Regions from separate parts of the Nonomuraea sp. NPDC003727 genome, predicted to be linked through region 1. Evidence: riboswitches for the same ligand, from Rfam matches in the RefSeq annotation. Region 1 holds a riboswitch; each other region holds the start of a gene.
The links. A riboswitch is a leader RNA that binds a small molecule or an ion and turns the genes downstream of it on or off. The one in region 1 is predicted to bind cyclic di-AMP.

Region 2: another riboswitch for cyclic di-AMP. It lies ahead of ACWDLG_RS42420 (CHAP domain-containing protein); the one in region 1 lies ahead of ACWDLG_RS36120 (C40 family peptidase).
Region 3: another riboswitch for cyclic di-AMP. It lies ahead of ACWDLG_RS18430 (C40 family peptidase); the one in region 1 lies ahead of ACWDLG_RS36120 (C40 family peptidase).

The regions. Positions count from the first base shown of each region.
Region 1 is NZ_JBSFNE010000019.1:18,439-23,909, forward strand. Features, by position in the region: gene ACWDLG_RS36110 (branched-chain amino acid aminotransferase) at 19-1,116, opposite strand; gene ACWDLG_RS36115 (3-isopropylmalate dehydrogenase) at 1,326-2,378, opposite strand; cyclic di-AMP (ydaO/yuaA leader) riboswitch at 2,479-2,622, shown strand; gene ACWDLG_RS36120 (C40 family peptidase) at 2,785-3,273, shown strand; gene ACWDLG_RS36125 (hypothetical protein) at 3,491-3,613, opposite strand; gene serA (phosphoglycerate dehydrogenase) at 3,942-5,471, opposite strand, start outside.
Region 2 is NZ_JBSFNE010000032.1:57,459-62,929, forward strand. Features, by position in the region: gene ACWDLG_RS42400 (hypothetical protein) at 1-352, opposite strand, end outside; gene ACWDLG_RS42405 (aldo/keto reductase) at 422-1,246, shown strand; gene ACWDLG_RS42410 (Gfo/Idh/MocA family protein) at 1,338-2,297, shown strand; gene ACWDLG_RS42415 (SEL1-like repeat protein) at 2,278-2,718, opposite strand; cyclic di-AMP (ydaO/yuaA leader) riboswitch at 2,849-2,983, shown strand; gene ACWDLG_RS42420 (CHAP domain-containing protein) at 2,999-3,700, shown strand; gene ACWDLG_RS42425 (RNA 2'-phosphotransferase) at 3,932-4,471, opposite strand; gene ACWDLG_RS42430 (WD40 repeat domain-containing protein) at 4,534-5,471, opposite strand, start outside.
Region 3 is NZ_JBSFNE010000006.1:429,577-435,047, reverse strand. Features, by position in the region: gene ACWDLG_RS18445 (NYN domain-containing protein) at 1-357, shown strand, start outside; gene ACWDLG_RS18440 (NlpC/P60 family protein) at 459-1,415, shown strand; gene ACWDLG_RS18435 (LysR family transcriptional regulator) at 1,379-2,308, opposite strand; cyclic di-AMP (ydaO/yuaA leader) riboswitch at 2,650-2,792, shown strand; gene ACWDLG_RS18430 (C40 family peptidase) at 2,866-3,426, shown strand; gene ACWDLG_RS18425 (hypothetical protein) at 3,544-4,359, shown strand; gene ACWDLG_RS18420 (M48 family metallopeptidase) at 4,356-5,471, shown strand, end outside.

The DNA.
Region 1 (5,471 bases):
GGCAGGCCTGTCTCCTCGTCAGGAGAGCTTGTGGATCCAGTTGTGGGTGTCGGGGCGGGTGCCGTACTGGATGCCGAGCAGTTCCTCGCGCACCTTCATGGTCACGGGGCCGGGGGTGCCGTCGCCGATCGTCCAGGCGCGGTCCGCGCCCTTGACCGACCCGACCGGCGTCACGACCGCCGCCGTGCCGCACGCGAACACCTCGGTGAGCTCGCCCGACTCGCAGCCCGCCTGCCATTCCTCGATGGACAGGCGGCCCTCCTCGGCTTCGAGGCCGAGGTCGGCGGCCAGGGAGAGGATGGAGTCGCGGGTGATGCCGGGCAGCAGGGTGCCGGTCAGCTCGGGGGTGAAGAGCTTGTTGCCGAAGACGAAGAACAGGTTCATCCCGCCCATCTCCTCGACGTACCTGTGCTCGTTGGAGTCGAGCCAGACCACCTGGTCGCAGCCCTGCTCGACGGCCTGACGCTGGGCGACGAAGGCGGCCGCGTAGTTGCCGCCGCACTTGGCGGCGCCGGTGCCGCCGGGGGCGGCGCGGGTGTACTCGGTGGACAGCCACACCGACACCGGCTTCACGCCGCCGCTGAAGTAGGAGGCGGCGGGGGAGGCGATGACCATGTACCGGTAGCTCTTGGACGGGTAGTTGACGCCCAGCCCCACCTGCGTCGCGATGATGAAGGGCCGCAGGTAGAGGCTGTGTCCCTCGGTGGTGGGCACCCAGTCGCGGTCGGCCTGGACGAGCAGGTCGAGCGACTCGACGAAGGTGTCCTCGGGCAGTTCCGGCATGGCCATGCGGACGCAGGAGGCGTTGAAGCGGCCGGCGTTCGCGTAGGGCCGGAACGTCACGATCGACCCGGTGGCCTGGCGGTAGGCCTTGAGCCCCTCGAACAGCTCCTGCGCGTAGTGGAAGACGGAGGTGGCGGGGTCGAGGACGAGCGGCCCGTACGGCGTGAGCCGCGCGTCGTGCCAGCCCCTGCCCTCGGTGTAGTCGATCGAGATCATGTGATCGGTGAAGGTCTGTCCGAACCCCGGGTTCGCCAGTACCTGCTCGCGCTCCGCAGCGGTGCGAGCGTGGTCGGAGAGCTGCACATCGAAGCTGAGCTTCTGAGCGGTGGTCATGACAGAAATCCTTCTCTTTCCGCGAGATTTGCCCTGAGTCCATTTTGCGATGAACCGGGTAACGGGAACTTACAGCAAACGCCTGGCGTTCTCGCGAGCCGCCAGGCGCTGATTGTGGTATCCAGGCGGCTACGCGCTCGCCGGATCCCGGACAGTATGGACCCGGCCGAAGGGCGCCAGGCCGCCTATGGTGCTGGAGTGGCAGGCGGTCAGGCGCCGCCGGCTACTCGTGCGGTGATGTCGTCACCGATCTCGTGCGTCGTACGGCCGGCCCGTCCGGTGAGGCGCTCCACGATGTCGTCGGCCACGGCCTGCTCGACGCGGGCCGCCTCCTCGGTCAGGCCGAGGTGGTCGAGCATCATGGCCACCGACAGAATCGTGGCGGTGGGGTCGGCCTTGCCCTGGCCGGCGATGTCGGGCGCGCTGCCGTGGACCGGCTCGAACATGCTGGGCGCGGTCCGGTCGGGGTTGATGTTGCCGCTGGCGGCCAGCCCGATGCCGCCGGCGATGGCGGCGCCGATGTCGGTGATGATGTCGCCGAAGAGGTTGTCGGTGACGATCACGTCGAAGCGCTCGGGCTGGCTGACGAAGAACATCGAGGCCGCGTCGATGTGCTGGTAGTCGGTCGTGACCTGGGGGAACTCGGCGGCCACCCGGTTGACGGTGCGCATCCACAGGTCGCCGGCGTAGGTCAGCACGTTGGTCTTGTGGACCAGCGTGAGCTTCTTGCGGGGGCGCTCGGCGGCCTTGGCGAAGGCGTAGCGGACCACGCGCTCGACGCCGAAGGCGGTGTTGAGCGACTCCTGGGTGGCGATCTCGTGCGGGGTGCCGCGACGCAGCACGCCGCCGGCGCCCGCGTAGAGGCTCTCGGTGCCCTCGCGCACGACGATCATGTCGATGTCTTCGGGGCGGGTGTCGGCCAGCGGGGTCGTCACGCCGGGGAAGAGCTTCACCGGACGCAGGTTGACGTAGTGGTCGAGCTCGAAGCGGAGCCGCAGCAGCAGGTCACGCTCGAGGACGCCCGGCGGGACACTGGGGTCGCCGATCGCGCCGAGCAGGATGGCGTCGTAGCCGCGCAGCTCCTGCAGGGTCTCGTCGGTCAGGGTTTCGCCGGTGGCGTTGTAGCGAGTGGCGCCCAGATCGTAGTGGGTGGTCTCGATCTTGGCGCCGACCGCCTCCAGGACCTTGAGCCCCTCGGCGACGACCTCGGTGCCGATCCCGTCACCGGGGATGACGGCCAGACGAATGTTGCGCGACTCCATGGCCGGTACCTTACCGGGTCGTCTCGGCTGGCGAACACCTGATCTCACTTTCCGGACACGGCGTTTTGTCGTGTTTGCGGTCTTTTGACCCTTTCGTTAGAGTCTCGGCCAGCCTAATCCGGTGCGACGTTCGCACGGAGCCGGGGACCCATTCCCCCTGGGGCGAATCGGCACCCCCATGCCGTAGGGCGGCTTCCACGCCCGAGCCCGTCAGCTAACCCGGTCGGCCCCGTGGAAGGACATTCCCCTGTCTCGCATCATCACGGCTGCCGTCGTCGGCGGCCTCCTCGCCACAGGTATCGCCGCCGCCTCCCCCGCGTCGGCCGCCCCCGCCCCCGCCCTGAAGCAGCCGGTCACGGCCGAACCCGGCACCGACCGGCCCGTCCAGGACGACCCCGCTCGTACGGTGACCCTCACCGGAGCGGACATCAAGAAGGCCCAGCTCGAGAAGGCACCCAAGCCCGCATGGCAGATCGCGCTCGACTTCGCGATGGCCAAGCGGGGCACGCCGTACGTCTGGGGCGGCACCGGGCCGAACGGCTACGACTGCTCAGGACTGACGATGAAGGCCTACAAGAAGGCGGGGATCGAGCTTCCTCGCGTGGCCGCCGACCAGTACCAGGCGTACGACAAGAAGATCACGTGGAACAACCTGAAGCCCGGCGACCTGGTCTTCTTCAGCGGACTGGGCCACGTCGGGATGATCTCCAAGCCCGGCTACATGGTGCACGCGCCGCACAGCGGTGACGTGGTGAAGGAGGAGAAGCTCAGCGCGTGGCGGCGCCAGGCGTTCGTCGGCGCGGTACGGCCCGACCCCAAGGGCGTGAAGCAGCAGGCGCGACTCGTCGAGGCGAAGTCCTCGTCCGCGCCCGTGGGGCTACGAGCCACGTTCTGACCCGTCGGAGCGCGCGTCAGCCCGGGAACCGGAGGCGGTTTCCGGGCTGACGCGCGCCCGGAGGGGGATCCGGGGTCTCCCCGGTGGAGCAGGGGGACCTCCACCGGGTGGTCCCGCTCAACGGGGGAAGCCGGCCGGCGCCCCCAGGGGAAAAGGGTGGTCCCACCCAGCGGGGGAAGGGTGGTGTCCCGCCCAGCGGGGAAAGGGGCGGTCCCGCTCAGCCGGGGAAGGGGGAACCGCCGTTGTCCCTGCGGTCCAGGGCGGTCTGGAGGGCCTGCGCGGCCTCTTCCTCGTGGTCGTCGGCGCGGTTCCATGGATACATGTCGTACACGTGGCTCATCTCGTTTCGCGGACGCGAGTGAAATCGGACGTCGGATCCCGGTCGCGAATCCGACCGGGCCTGGTCTCGTGCGGTCCGGATCACGGACCGGACGAAAGGGGACTTAAGGCCGACGCAACGCCGCTCACCGCGACGGGTAGTCGACCTGCCCTAACAGGCCCCGTCGCGGCAGGTAATAAGTACGAGTACCCAGCGCATCCCTACCAAAGTACCTGGCACGGTCCAGGCTGTCTCGTTGGACGTCCGAATATCTCACGATGCGAGACGGCAGCGGAAAGAAAGAACGCCCTCCCGCCGAGCGGCGGAAGGGCGTTCTCCATGGGAAGCGTCAATCGGACAGGTCGACCGAGCGCCCGCTGTCGGCGCCGATCTCCGCCACGATCTGGTCCATCACGTCCGACGGGATCGCCGAGTCGACGGTCAGCGCGATCAGCGCCTTGCCGCCCTTGACGTCCCGCGCCACCTGCATGGAGGCGATGTTGATGCCCTTCTCGCCGAGCAGGTGACCCACGACGCCGACGATGCCGGGCCGGTCGGTGTAGGTGAAGAAGGCCAGGTGGTCGGTCGGCTCGATCTCCATCTCGTAGCCGTTGACCTCGACGATCTTGGTGATCTGGCGCGGCCCCGACAGCGTGCCCGACACCGAGACGGTGCGGCCGTCGGCCAGCACACCGCGCACGCCGACGACGTTGCGCCAGTCGGGGCTCTCGGAGCTGGTGACCAGCTCGACGGTCAGGCTGCGTTCCTTGGCCAGCAGCGGCGCGTTGACGTAGGTGACGGCGTCCTCGACGATGTCGGTGAAGACGCCCTTGAGCGCGGCCAGCTCCAGCACCCGCACGTCCTGCGCGGCGATCTCGCCACGGACCTCGATGTCGAGCTTGGTGGCGGTCTCACCGGCGAGCGCGGTGAAGACGCGGCCCAGCTTCTCGGCCAGCGGCAGGCCCGGCTTGACGTCCTCGGCGACGACGCCGCCCTGGACGTTGACCGCGTCGGGCACGAACTCGCCGGCGAGGGCCAGCTTGACGCTGCGGGCGACCTGGGTGCCGGCCTTCTCCTGGGCCTCGTGGGTGGAGGCGCCGAGGTGCGGGGTGGCGACGACCTGGTCCAGCTCGAACAGCGGGCTGTCGGTGCAGGGCTCCTTGGCGAACACGTCCAGGCCCGCGCCTGCCACGCGCCCTTCCTTGATCGCGGAGTAGAGCGCGGCCTCGTCGACGATGCCGCCGCGGGCCACGTTGATGATGCGCACCGACGGCTTGACCTCGTGCAGCTCCTTGTCGCCGATGAGACCCAGGGTCTCCTTCGACTTCGGCAGGTGCACGGTGATGAAGTCGGCGGTCCTGATGACCTCCTCGAGGCTGACCAGCTTGACGCCCATCGCCGCGGCGCGGGCCGGCGGCAGGTAGGGGTCGTAGGCGATCAGCTCGACGCCGAACGGCTGCAGCCGCTGGGCCACGAGCTGGCCGATCTTGCCGAGGCCGAGGATGCCGACGATCTTCTCGTCGAGCTCGACGCCGGTGTACTTGGACCGCTTCCACTCGCCGTTCTTGAGCGCGGCGTGGGCCTGCGCGGTGTTGCGGGCGCTGGCGAGGATGAGTGCGATCGTCTGCTCGGCGGCGCTGGTGATGTTGGAGGTCGGCGCGTTCACGACCATGACGCCGGCCTTCGTCGCCGCCTCGACGTCGACGTTGTCGAGACCGACACCCGCGCGGGCGACGACGCGCAGTTTCGGCGCCGCGGCGATGGCCTCGGCGTCCACCTGGGTGGCGGAACGGACGATGAGCGCGTCCACGTCGGCGAGCGCGGGCAGGAACTGCGAGCGGTCGGCGCCATCGGTGTGACGGACCTCGAAGTCGGCGCC
Region 2 (5,471 bases), on a different contig from region 1:
GCCTGGCGGGGCGGGCCGACAGCAGCTCCAGCAGCCGGATCGTGGCGAGCCCGTCGTCGACGATCACGACGCGACCGGGGCGGATCATGACCCAGCGCAGCTGGACCCGGCCGGAGAAGGCGTCGCCGACGGCGTTGAGCGTGCGGGGCATGCGCTCGCTGGGTTCGGCCAGCTCCAGCCCGCGCGGCAGGTCGAGCCTGAGCAGTTCCCGCCTGGTGGTGGCCAGCGGGCGCAGCCCGGCGCGCGGCACCACCAGCGTCCGGTCTCCCAGCAGCCCGGCGTGGTGGGCCTCGACGGCGCAGAGCATCTGAAGTGGCGACTCCACCCAGGCCACGGATTCCTGTTCGTTCACGACACGCGCCACGGTAGGACGCCCACTCGAAGTGCCAGCCAACGCGACGTTAACAATGGAGAGATGAACATGAACTCGCTGCTGCTCAACACCGACGGCGTGCAGATACCGCAACTCGGCTTCGGCGTCTGGCAGGTTCCCGACGACGAGGCGGAGCGGGCCGTGTCCTTCGCCATCGAGGCCGGCTACACCAGCATCGACACCGCCAGGCTCTACTTCAACGAGGAGGGCGTGGGCCGGGCGATCGCCCGCGCGGACGTTCCGCGCGAGAAGCTGTTCATCACCACCAAGCTGTGGAACGACGACCACGACAGGGCCGAGGCGGCCTTCGAGGCGAGCCTGTCCCGGCTGGGGCTCGACCAGCTCGACCTCTACCTCATCCACTGGCCCGTCCCCGCGCAGGACAAGTACGTCCAGGCGTGGAAGTCGATGGAGCGGCTCTACAAGGACGGCAGGGTGCGTGCGATCGGCGTGTCGAACTTCACGATCGCCCACCTCGAGCGGCTCATGAACGAGACCGAGATCGTCCCCTCGATCAACCAGATCGAGCTGCACCCCCGCTTCCCCCAGCCGGAGCTGCGCGCCTTCCACGAGGCCAACGGCATCCTGACCGAGGCGTGGAGCCCGCTCGGGCAGGGCAGGGGGCTGCTCGACGATCCGGCGCTGGCCACGCTGGGCCGCAAGCACGGCAAGTCGCCCGCGCAGGTCGTGCTGCGCTGGCACGTCCAGCTCGGCAACGTGGTGATCCCCAAATCGGTCACCCCTTCGCGGATCAGGGAGAACATCGACGTGTTCGACTTCACCCTCGACCCGGAGGACATGGCGGCGATCGGCGCGCTGAACACCGGCACGCGCCTCGGTCCCGACCCCGCCACGTTCAACTGGATGGGCTGACATGACCGAACGGGCACGGCCCGCGCCGCCGGCGCGGGCCGTTCGCATGTCCGAGATAAGGGAGGATTGATCGCGGAAAGGGAGGTTCGTCATGCGTGAGTTAGCGTGGGGCATCGCGGCCACGGGCGGGATCGCCAGGACGGTCGGCGCGGTGATCGCCGCGGAGCCCGGCATGCGGGTGGCCGCGGTCGGCTCCCGCGACCAGGGCAGGGCCGCGGAGCTGGCGGCGGAGCTCGGCGCGGACGCGGCCTACGGCTCCTACGCCCAGCTGTGCCAGGACCCCGCCGTCGACGTGATCTACGTGGCCACCCCGCACGCCCAGCATCTGGAGGTGGCCGAGGCGGCCATCGCGGCGGGCAAGGCCGTGCTGTGTGAGAAACCTCTCGCCGCGAGCGTGGCCGACGCCGAGCGGATGGTGAAGCTGGCCAGGCAGGCGGGCGTGTTCCTGATGGAAGCGATGTGGATGCGCTTCAATCCCCTGATCAGGGCGCTGCTGACGGAGGAGAGGTTCGGGGAGCTGCGCTCGGTGCAGGCCTCGTTCGGCTTCGTCCAGCCTTACGCGGCCGAGCACCGGCTCTGGAACCCCGCGCTCGGCGGCGGGGTGCTGCTCGACCTGGGGATCTACCCGTTCGGGCTGGCGCAGCTGCTGCTCGGCGAGCCGGCTGAGACGCATCTCACCGGATCGCTCGGCCCCTCCGGCGTGGACGCCGAGGTGGCGGCGCTGCTCACCTACGCGGGCGGCACCAGGGCGCTGGTCGAAACCTCGCTGCTCAGCCCGCTGGCCAACACCGCGACCGTGGTGGGCACGGGGCTGCGGGCCGACATCGCCGCGCCGTTCTGGGCGCCGCGGCGCATCGTGCTGTCGGGGCCGGGCGTGGATCCGGAGGAGCTCGTCCTGGACCCCGCCATGAACGGCTACGCCGAGGAGGTGCGCGAGGTGCGCGCCGCGCTGGCCGAGGGCAGGACGGAGAGCTCTGTCATGCCGCTGGACGAGAGCCTGGCGATGATGCGGATGCTGGAGGACGCCAGGGTCAGGCTAGGCGCTCGGTAGCGCGGGCCGCCGCCTCGGCGTGGCCGGAGCCCGCGGCCGCCCGGAAGTGGGCGCGGGCCCGGTCGGGGCGGCCCTCCCTGCCCTCCAGCAGGCCGAGGTTGAACATGGCGCGCGGCGCGGCCTCCTCGTGGCCGGTTTCGATGGCCCTGGCGTACCAGCGCCGGGCCGCGTCGGTGTTGCCGCAGCAGTCCTCCAGGACGCCGAGGTTGAACATCGCCCTGGGTGTGCCGGCCCTGCCGTACCAGTGGCGGGCCGCGTCGAGGTGGCCGCTCTCGTCCTCGATCAGCGCGAGGTTGAAGGCCGCCCGCTGGACGGCGGCCGGATGGCCCGATGCGATCGCCAGGAGATACCATCGCCGGGCTTCGTCCGGACGGTGTCCGTCTTCCCGCAGCCCCCTGTTGAACAGGTCCTGTGGCGACATGACCTGACCGTAAATGATCGCCGGACCTTTATCAATTTGTAAGCTACTTGCCTCGTGTATTACCTTAGGCTCACTCAAGGCATAAACCGGGCATTCCGGACATTGCCTGTCATTGCAATCATCACAGGTTCGCCTGTGACCGCTGAATCCGCACCTTGCGGAACCGGGGACCCACTTCCTCTGGGGTGAATCGGCACACCGTGCCGTAGGGCAGCTTCGCGTCCGAACCCGTCAGCTAACCCGGTAAGCGGCAGGAAGCTAGCAAGGAGTTCCCCTTCCCATGGCAAAGCCCAGCCGTAGCCGTGCCCCGAAGCTCACCTACGCGCATGCCGCGCTCGGCGCCGTCGTCATCGCCGGCTCGTTCGTTCCCACCGCCGCCCAGGCCGAGAAGCTCCCGCTGTCCGAGAGCCAGCGGGTAGCCGTCCTCGCCAAGGCGCCCAAGGAGGAGGCCGGCAGGCCCGCCGCCGCCAGACCGGAGGCCAAGGTCATCCCCTCCGCCACCGTCGTTCTCACCGAGGCCAAGAAGCAGGTCGGCGTCAAGGAGAACTCCGCGGGCGGCGGAACCAAGTTCCAGAACTGGTACGTCGGATCGCAGCGCGCCAGGGAGACGGTCGTCAGGGACGGCGGCGACGTCAGCGCGTACGCCAACGCCCCGTGGTGCGCGATGTTCGTCTCGTGGGTCGGTGAGATGACCGGCGCCCGCACGCAGGTCGGCTGGGACGCCTACACGGTGACCCACGCCAAGTGGTTCAAGGCCAACAAGCGCTGGGGCACCGCGCCCAAGCCTGGCGCCGTCGTCTTCTTCGCCTGGGACGGCAGCAAGAGCCTCGACTCCATCGACCACGTCGGCTTCGTCGAGAAGGACAACGGCGACGGCACGATCAGCACGATCGAGGGCAACACCGGCAACGGCGCCGTCGAGCAGCGTGTCCGTCCGAAGTCGCAGGTCGTCGGCTACGGCTACCCCAGCTACGGCGGCTGACGCTTCCCCTTCCCCCGCATTCCCCCCGGCCCTGTCGCCAGGACGGCCACGCGCCGCTCCGGTGACGGGGGCCACCCACGGGCTCGGGCCGGTCCCCTCGGACCGGCCACCCCGTTCCCCCCGCAGTACGTTCCCCCGCAGAACGTTCCCCCGGGCCGCGACGGCGCCGTCTCAGCGCGCGCGCCCTCCGGCCACCCGCAGGACCCTCGTCCATCCCCCTGTCTGCACCGATCAGTCGGGGAACCGCAGGTAAGCAGCCGGCACGGCGTCGGTGAGCCACACCCCGTTGGCGCTGACCACGAACTCGTAACCGGCCGTGTGCATCGCCCGCGCGTCGACGACCAGCACCACCGGGACGCCGCGCCGGGAGCCGACCCGCACCGCCGTCTGCCTGTCGGCCGACAGATGGACGTGCCTCCTGGTCATCGGCAGCAGGCCCGAGCGCCTGATGGCGGCCAGGTTGCGCCCGACGGTGCCGTGGTAGAGGACGTGCGGCGGCTCCACCGGCGCCAGTCCCAGGTCGACGGGCACGGAGTGGCCCTGGCTCGCCCTGATGCGGTCGCCGTTGATCGCGTAGCGCCGCTTGTCGTTGTCGGCCACCACCGTGTCGAGCTCATCCCTGGTGATGGGGAAGCCGTGCCTGGCCGCGGCCGCCAGCAGCTCGTCGATCGGCACCCAGCCGCGCTCGTCCAGCGTGATCCCGATGGCGGCGGGGTCGTGGCGCAGGTGCCTGGCCAGGTACTTGGAGATCCGCACGGTCCTGTCGGTCATGCGGGCATTGTGCCGACCGCCCGCCGTACCCGGCAAAGGGGGTACGGCGGGCGGGGCCGCGCTCAGCCGCCGCAGGCGGCGAAGACGAACGTGTCCGTGAGCATCGAGTAGCTGTCGCGGACCCTGGTCGCGCCCGAGGTCACGTCGTGCTGCAGGACGGTCATCCTGGTGGCCTTGCCCGTGGGGTACTGGGAGACGTGCAGGGTCACCTGGTTGTCGCCGGTCCAGTCGAGCTTGTGGACCGTGCCCTCCTTGGGCAGCTTGATCGCGTGGCCTCCGACGACCTGGCCGTCCGCCAGGTCGTAGAGCTTCACCTTGGTCCCCCCGACCAGCACCGCGATCGTCCTGCCGTCGGCGTGCAGCGCGTGCGGGCCGTTGGCCGACACCAGCTGCGGCGGCGTGTCGCTCAGCAGCCGCCGGCCCGCCAGATCGTAGACGTGCATCTCCAGCACCGACTCCGCGCCGTCCATGGTGGCCAGCACCTTCTCCCCGTCGCCGCTGAAGCCGACGAAGACGCTGTTCCTGGGCAGCGTCCCGAGCCTGGCGCCGGTCGCGGTGTCGAACACCTGCGCCCTGCCGGCGACGACGGCGAGCCTGGCCCCGTCGTCGGACAGCTGCAGCGTCACGTCGTACTGGCTGGTCCTGGGTGGCAGCGCGTCCTTCGGCAGCACGCGGACACCGCCCTTCACGGTGCGGACGGCCAGGTGGCCGGCCTTGGCGAAGTAGGCGACCCGGGTGCCGTCGCCGGAGACCGCGACGGGCGCGACGGCGTAGTCGACAGGCTTGCCGTCCGCGCCCAGCGCGCGCAGCTGCGCGTCCTTCAGCGGCGTGACCTCGCCCTTGTGGGAGACCAGCCGCCAGGTGCCGCAGGGCACGACGGTGCCGTCCTTCTGCGGGCAGCCCTGGGCGGAGGCGTAGCGGATGGCGTCGCCCCTGCTCTGGGCGTGGTCATGTCCCCGGTCGTGACCCGGCGCCTGACCGGGGCCGGCGACCGCGGCCT
Region 3 (5,471 bases), on a different contig from region 1:
GGCTACAACGTCACCAAGACCGGGTACGGCACGCTCACCCTCGCCGACCAGCGCAACCGGCTGATGACGGGCCTCGGCGGCCTGGTCGCGCAGACCAGGGTCGAGGTCACGGTCGTCTTCGACGGCGCGGAGCTCAACGCGCCCGTGCAGGTCGTCGCGCCGCGCGGGGTCCGGGTGATGTTCAGCGCGCCCGGCGAGATCGCCGACGATCTGATCCGCCAGCTGGTGCGGGCCGAACCGCAGGGCAGGGCGATCGCGGTGGTCTCCTCCGACCGCGAGGTGGCCGAGTCGGTGCGCAGGATGGGGGCGCGCCCCGTGCAGTCGGCGCTGCTCCTGCGCCGTCTTGGCCGAGCCTAGGTCACAAATTGGGTGACTTTTTGAGCTGCTAGGCACCGCTTCTGTACTATTTCGCCCCAGGCGTGATCACTGGGAGGCGTGTCGTCGTGAGGTTTGGCCGGGTGCCGGTGGCTGTGGGTCTCGCGCTCGGAGCGCTTTTCCTGCCCTTGGACGGCGCGCTCGCCGATCCCCGCCCCTCGATCCCTCAGGCCAAGGCCAAGCTCGAGAAGCTCAACGACAAGGCCGACAAGGTCGTCGACAGGTACAACACGGCCACCGAGAAGTACAAGAAGGCCAAGAAGACCTACGACGGGCTCAACACCAGGTACAAGAGCAAGCTGGCCAGGGTGGCGGGCCTGCGTGCCGAGGTCGTCGGCATGGCGGTCAACGCCTACCAGGGCGTCGACGCCACCACCTGGTCCTCGCTGATGGGTGACGCCGACCCCACGGCGACCCTCGGCAGCATGGCGCTGATGGGCCAGATGACGGCCGAGCGGGCGCAGACCCTCGCCGCCTTCGACGAGGAGAACCGGCAGCTCAAGGCCGACAAGGAGGAGGCGCAGGGCGCGCTCACCGAGGCCGACAAGCTGCGCGACGACGTCAAGTCGGAGCGGGACAAGATCCTCGAGCTGGTCGAGCAGCAGAAGAAGCTGCTGCGCAGGCTCGGCGCCTACCGGGTGGGCAACCCCAACAGCACCGGCCTCAAGTACACCGGCTCGGCCTCCGGCAACGCCGCCGCCGTGCTGAGCTTCGCCTACGCGCAGATCGGCAAGCCGTACCAGTACGGCGGGACGGGCCCGGGCGGCTGGGACTGCTCGGGACTGACCCAGGCCTCGTGGCGGGCCGCCGGCGTGTCGCTGCCGCGCACCACCTGGGAGCAGTGGGCCTGGGGTGCCAAGCGCAGGGTCTCTCTCGACAAGCTGCAGCCCGGCGACCTCATCTTCAGCTCAGGGCTCGGGCACGTGAGCATCTACGCCGGCGGCGGCAAGATCGTGCACGCCCCCCAGACGGGTGACGTGGTGAAGGTCGCCAGCCTGTCCTCCTACGGCGGGCGGCTGGTCGGCGCCATCCGGCCGTAGGTCTCGCTCAGCTCGCGCAGCACCCGCAGGTAGGCGCTCACCGCGGGCGGGCGGCCCGGCGCCGGCAGGACGGCGGCGCTGATCCGCCTGGCGGGCAGTCGCGGCGCGGGCTCGACCAGCCGGATGCCGGAGCGCACGGCCATGCCCGCGATCGACGGGTGGAGCATCACGCCCACGCCCGCCGCCACCAGGCCCTGGCGGCCGTTCCAGTCGTCGCACAGGTGGGCGATCCTCGGCGCGCGTCCCATCGCGGCCCGCAGCTGCGCGACGGGGGCCAGGCCGTCGGGGTGCGTGCCGTCGATCCAGGGCTCGGCGGCGAGGTCGGCCAGCCGTACCCGCTCTCCGGCCGCCAGCGGATGCCCGGCCGGCAGGGCGACCAGCAGCTCGTCGTCGAACAGGTCGAGCACTTCCAGCCCCGGGTCGGGGACGGGATCCCACGAGGTCAGCAGGGCGACGTCGGTGGCGCCCTCCGCCAGGCCGGCGGTGACGGGGCACGCGACGTCAGGGCCGCCGACCTTGAGGGAGAGCTCGACGCCGGGGTGGTCGGCGGCGAAGCGGCGGAAGCTCTCGGGCACGAACCTGGTGGCCGCGCTCGGGAAGGCGGTGACCCTGACCCGGCCGGTGTCGGCCGTGGCGAAGGCGCGCAGCCTGGTCTCGAACAGGCTCATGCCGTCGAGCACGGCCATGGCCTGCTCGATCGCCGCCCGGCCCGCCTCCGTCGGCTGGACGCCCCTCGGGCGGCGGTGGAAGAGCGTGACGCCGGTGTGGCGTTCGAGCATGGCGATCTGCCGCGAGACGGCCGGCTGGGTCATGGAGAGCACCTCGGCCGCTCCGGAGAACGAGCCGCGCCGTCCGACCTCCACCAGGACGCGTAGCGACCACCCATCAAGCATGCGCCGAGTGTATGTCGCAGGGATTAAGCCTTAATTCTCCTTATACCGGGAGTGTGAGGAAAGTAACGGATGCGATCTGACAGGTCGCCACAGAAGCAACTGTGAGCAGGGTCACATCCGGATAACGAAACCCGGTGTAGAGCAGCGACTCCTCTTCTGACAAGAACCAGTCGGTGATCTTGACAGCTTTGCCCGGCCTTTGCCTGGCCTTGGGGTGCCGGGTACGTTCTCGCATCGCGGCGACCAAGCCATGGCGCCGGAACCGCTCACCGGCCCCGCAACGGCCGGTGCACGCATAAAGATCCGCTGGTCGCCGCGCCGTAACCCCAGACAGGCGTGCGCGGGTCGACCCGCCGAGTCCGTGCGGCATGGAGCACGGAGCCGGGGACCCACGTTCCTGGGGTGAATCCGGCCTGCGGGCCGGAAGGGCGACTTCCCCGCCCGAACCCGTCAGCTAACCCGGTAGGCATTGGTGGAAGTCCCAAGGAGACATTCTGTCTACCCCCTCTAGCACAACCCGTCTGTCCTGTCTTGCCCTCAGCGGCGTCGTGGTGGCGATGGGAGGGATCGTCCTCCACGCACCCGCGGCGCAGGCGACAGTGACCCCGGCGACAGCGGCCCCCGCGACCACCACCCTGGTGACCCCGGTGACCACCACCCTGGCGACGACGACGACCGTGAAGACGGCGCCGGCCGTACAGGCGGGCGCGGCGTCGACGGCCGCGGCGACACGGCAGGCCAAGGCGGCTCGACAGCGGCTGAAGGCGGCCAAGGCCGTCGCCACCGCCAAGAAGCAGATCGGCGACCCCTACCGCTTCGGCGGCACAGGACCCGGCGCCTTCGACTGCTCGGGACTGGTCCAGTACTCCTGGGCCAAGGCCGGCATCAAGATCCCCCGCGTCACGTACAGCCAGTACGCGCGCATCAAGAAGAAGGTCAGGTGGAGCGATCTCAAGCCTGGTGACCTGATGTTCTTCCGCGGGAAGGGCCACGTCGGCATGTACGTCGGCAAGGGCCGGATGGTCCACTCGCCGAGCACGGGCAAGACCGTGCGGATCGAGAAGCTCGGCGGCTGGCGCAAGGCGTCCTTCGCCGGCGCGGTCCGCCCCGGCGCGTAACCCCCGGCCGCCGGACGCCCGAAACTCCGGCGCGTAGCCCCCGGCCGCCGGACAGGCCTAAGCCCCGTCCATCCCCCTCGGACGGGGCTTCGGCCTGTCCGGGCTAGCATCACAGCCGTGGTGACCCGCAGAACCCTGCTGGCGGCCGCGCTGGCCGGACCGGCGATCTGCACGGTGGCCGGGTCCGCGGGACGCCGCCTGCCGCCCGAGGCCCGCGCGCTCGGCGAATCAGGCGTCGTCGTCGCCTACGGCGCGCGCTCGCTCGTCGTCGGGCACCACACCGCCGCCGCCCTCCTGCGCGACCTGGCCACGCGGGCCGACGTGGCGGCCCTCACCGTCTCGGCGGTCCTGCGGCGCGCCGTACGGCCACGGGTCGTGGTGCCCAGGACCACCGCGGAGGCGGCCGCCCTCGCGGGCACGGGCCCCGTCGTGGGGCTGGCCGCGCTGGCCTCGGCGGGACAGGTGATCGTCCTGCCCGGCGCCTTCGCGCGCCTCACACCCGTGGGCCGCGACGTCGTCCTCACCCACGAGCTGACCCACGTGGCCGCCGGAACGGAAGGGCGGCCCGTGTGGCTGCGGGAAGGGTTCGCCGACTACGTCGGCTACCTGCGCTCGGGACTCGCGACGCGGGTGGCGGCCGCGGAACTGGCGGCCGAGGCGCGCGCGGGACGGCTGCCCGGCGCGCTGCCCGCCGACGCCGCCTTCGCGCCGGGCACGCCCCGGCTCGCGCAGGTCTACCAGGAGTCATGGCTGGCCTGCCGCCTGATCGCCGCCAGGTACGGCGAGCGGGCGCTGGCCGACCTCTACCAGCGGGCCGCCGGAATGCGGCTCGGCCAGGCGCTCGAGCCGCTGGGCCTGTCGGTCCGCGCGCTCGTCGCGCACTGGCGGGAGTATGTCCGCAACGAGCTGACAGGCGCGGAGGGAGACGGATGAGGCGGCTGGACCGGCAGGCGGGCATCGCGTTGACGGTGCTCGGGGTGGCCATCCTGGTGGTCGTGGTGCTCACCACGCCGTGGGACGTCATGGCGGGGGCGCCCACGGTGCCGCCCGACCCCGCACAGGACTTCACCTCCGCCCAGATCGCCCGCTCCCGCGCCTTCGACGCGGCCACGAGCGTGCCCTCCTACCTGTCGCTCGGCCTGACCGTCGTGTTCGCCGGCCTGCTCGTGGCCACCCCCCTCGGCGCGCGGCTGCTGCGCGGGCTGAGGGGACCGTGGTGGCTGCGGGTCGTCCTCGGCGTCGTCGTGCTGACCGCCGTCGTCGAGGTGCTGCGCTGGCCGCTGGGCATGTGGTTCGAGACCGAGCTGCGCGCCTTCGGGCTGTCCACCCAGAACTGGTGGAGCTGGACGGGCGACCGGCTCAAGTCCATCGGCGTGCGCGTCGCGCTGCTGTCGGTCATGGTGCTCGCGATCGTCGGCCTGGCCAGGCGCTTCAGGCGGTGGTGGGTGCCCGTGGCGGCCGGCGCGTTCGTGCTGACGGTGGGCGCCTCCTTCGTCTACCCCGTCGTGTTCGAGCCGATCTTCAACGACTTCGCCCCGATGCCCGCGGGAGAGCTGCGTACCGACCTGCTCGATCTGGCCAGGCGGGCCGACGTGCCGGTCGAGGACGTGCTCGTCGCCGACGCCTCCCGCCGGACCACCGCGCTCAACGCCTACGTCTCCGGGTTCGGCGCCACGCGCAGGATCGTCGTCTACGACACGCTGCTGAAGGCGCCGGACAAGGAGGTGGAGCTGATCATCGCGCACGAGCTCGGGCACGCCACGTACGACGACGTGCTCCACGGCACGCTCGTGGGCGGGCTCGGCGCGGCCTTCGGGGCGGTGCTGCTGTTCTGCGTGGCCCCGCTGTGGCGCCGGCCGTTGTCGGACCCGCTGGCGGTCGGGGCCGTCATGGGGTTCCTGTCGCTGGTGACGGTGTTGTCGGGGCCCGCGCAGAACCTCGTCAGCCGTCACGTCGAGGCGAGGGCCGACCTGCACGCGCTGGACCTGACCCGGGACCCGGGGACGTTCATCGCGATGCAAAAACGGCTTGCTGTTACCAACATT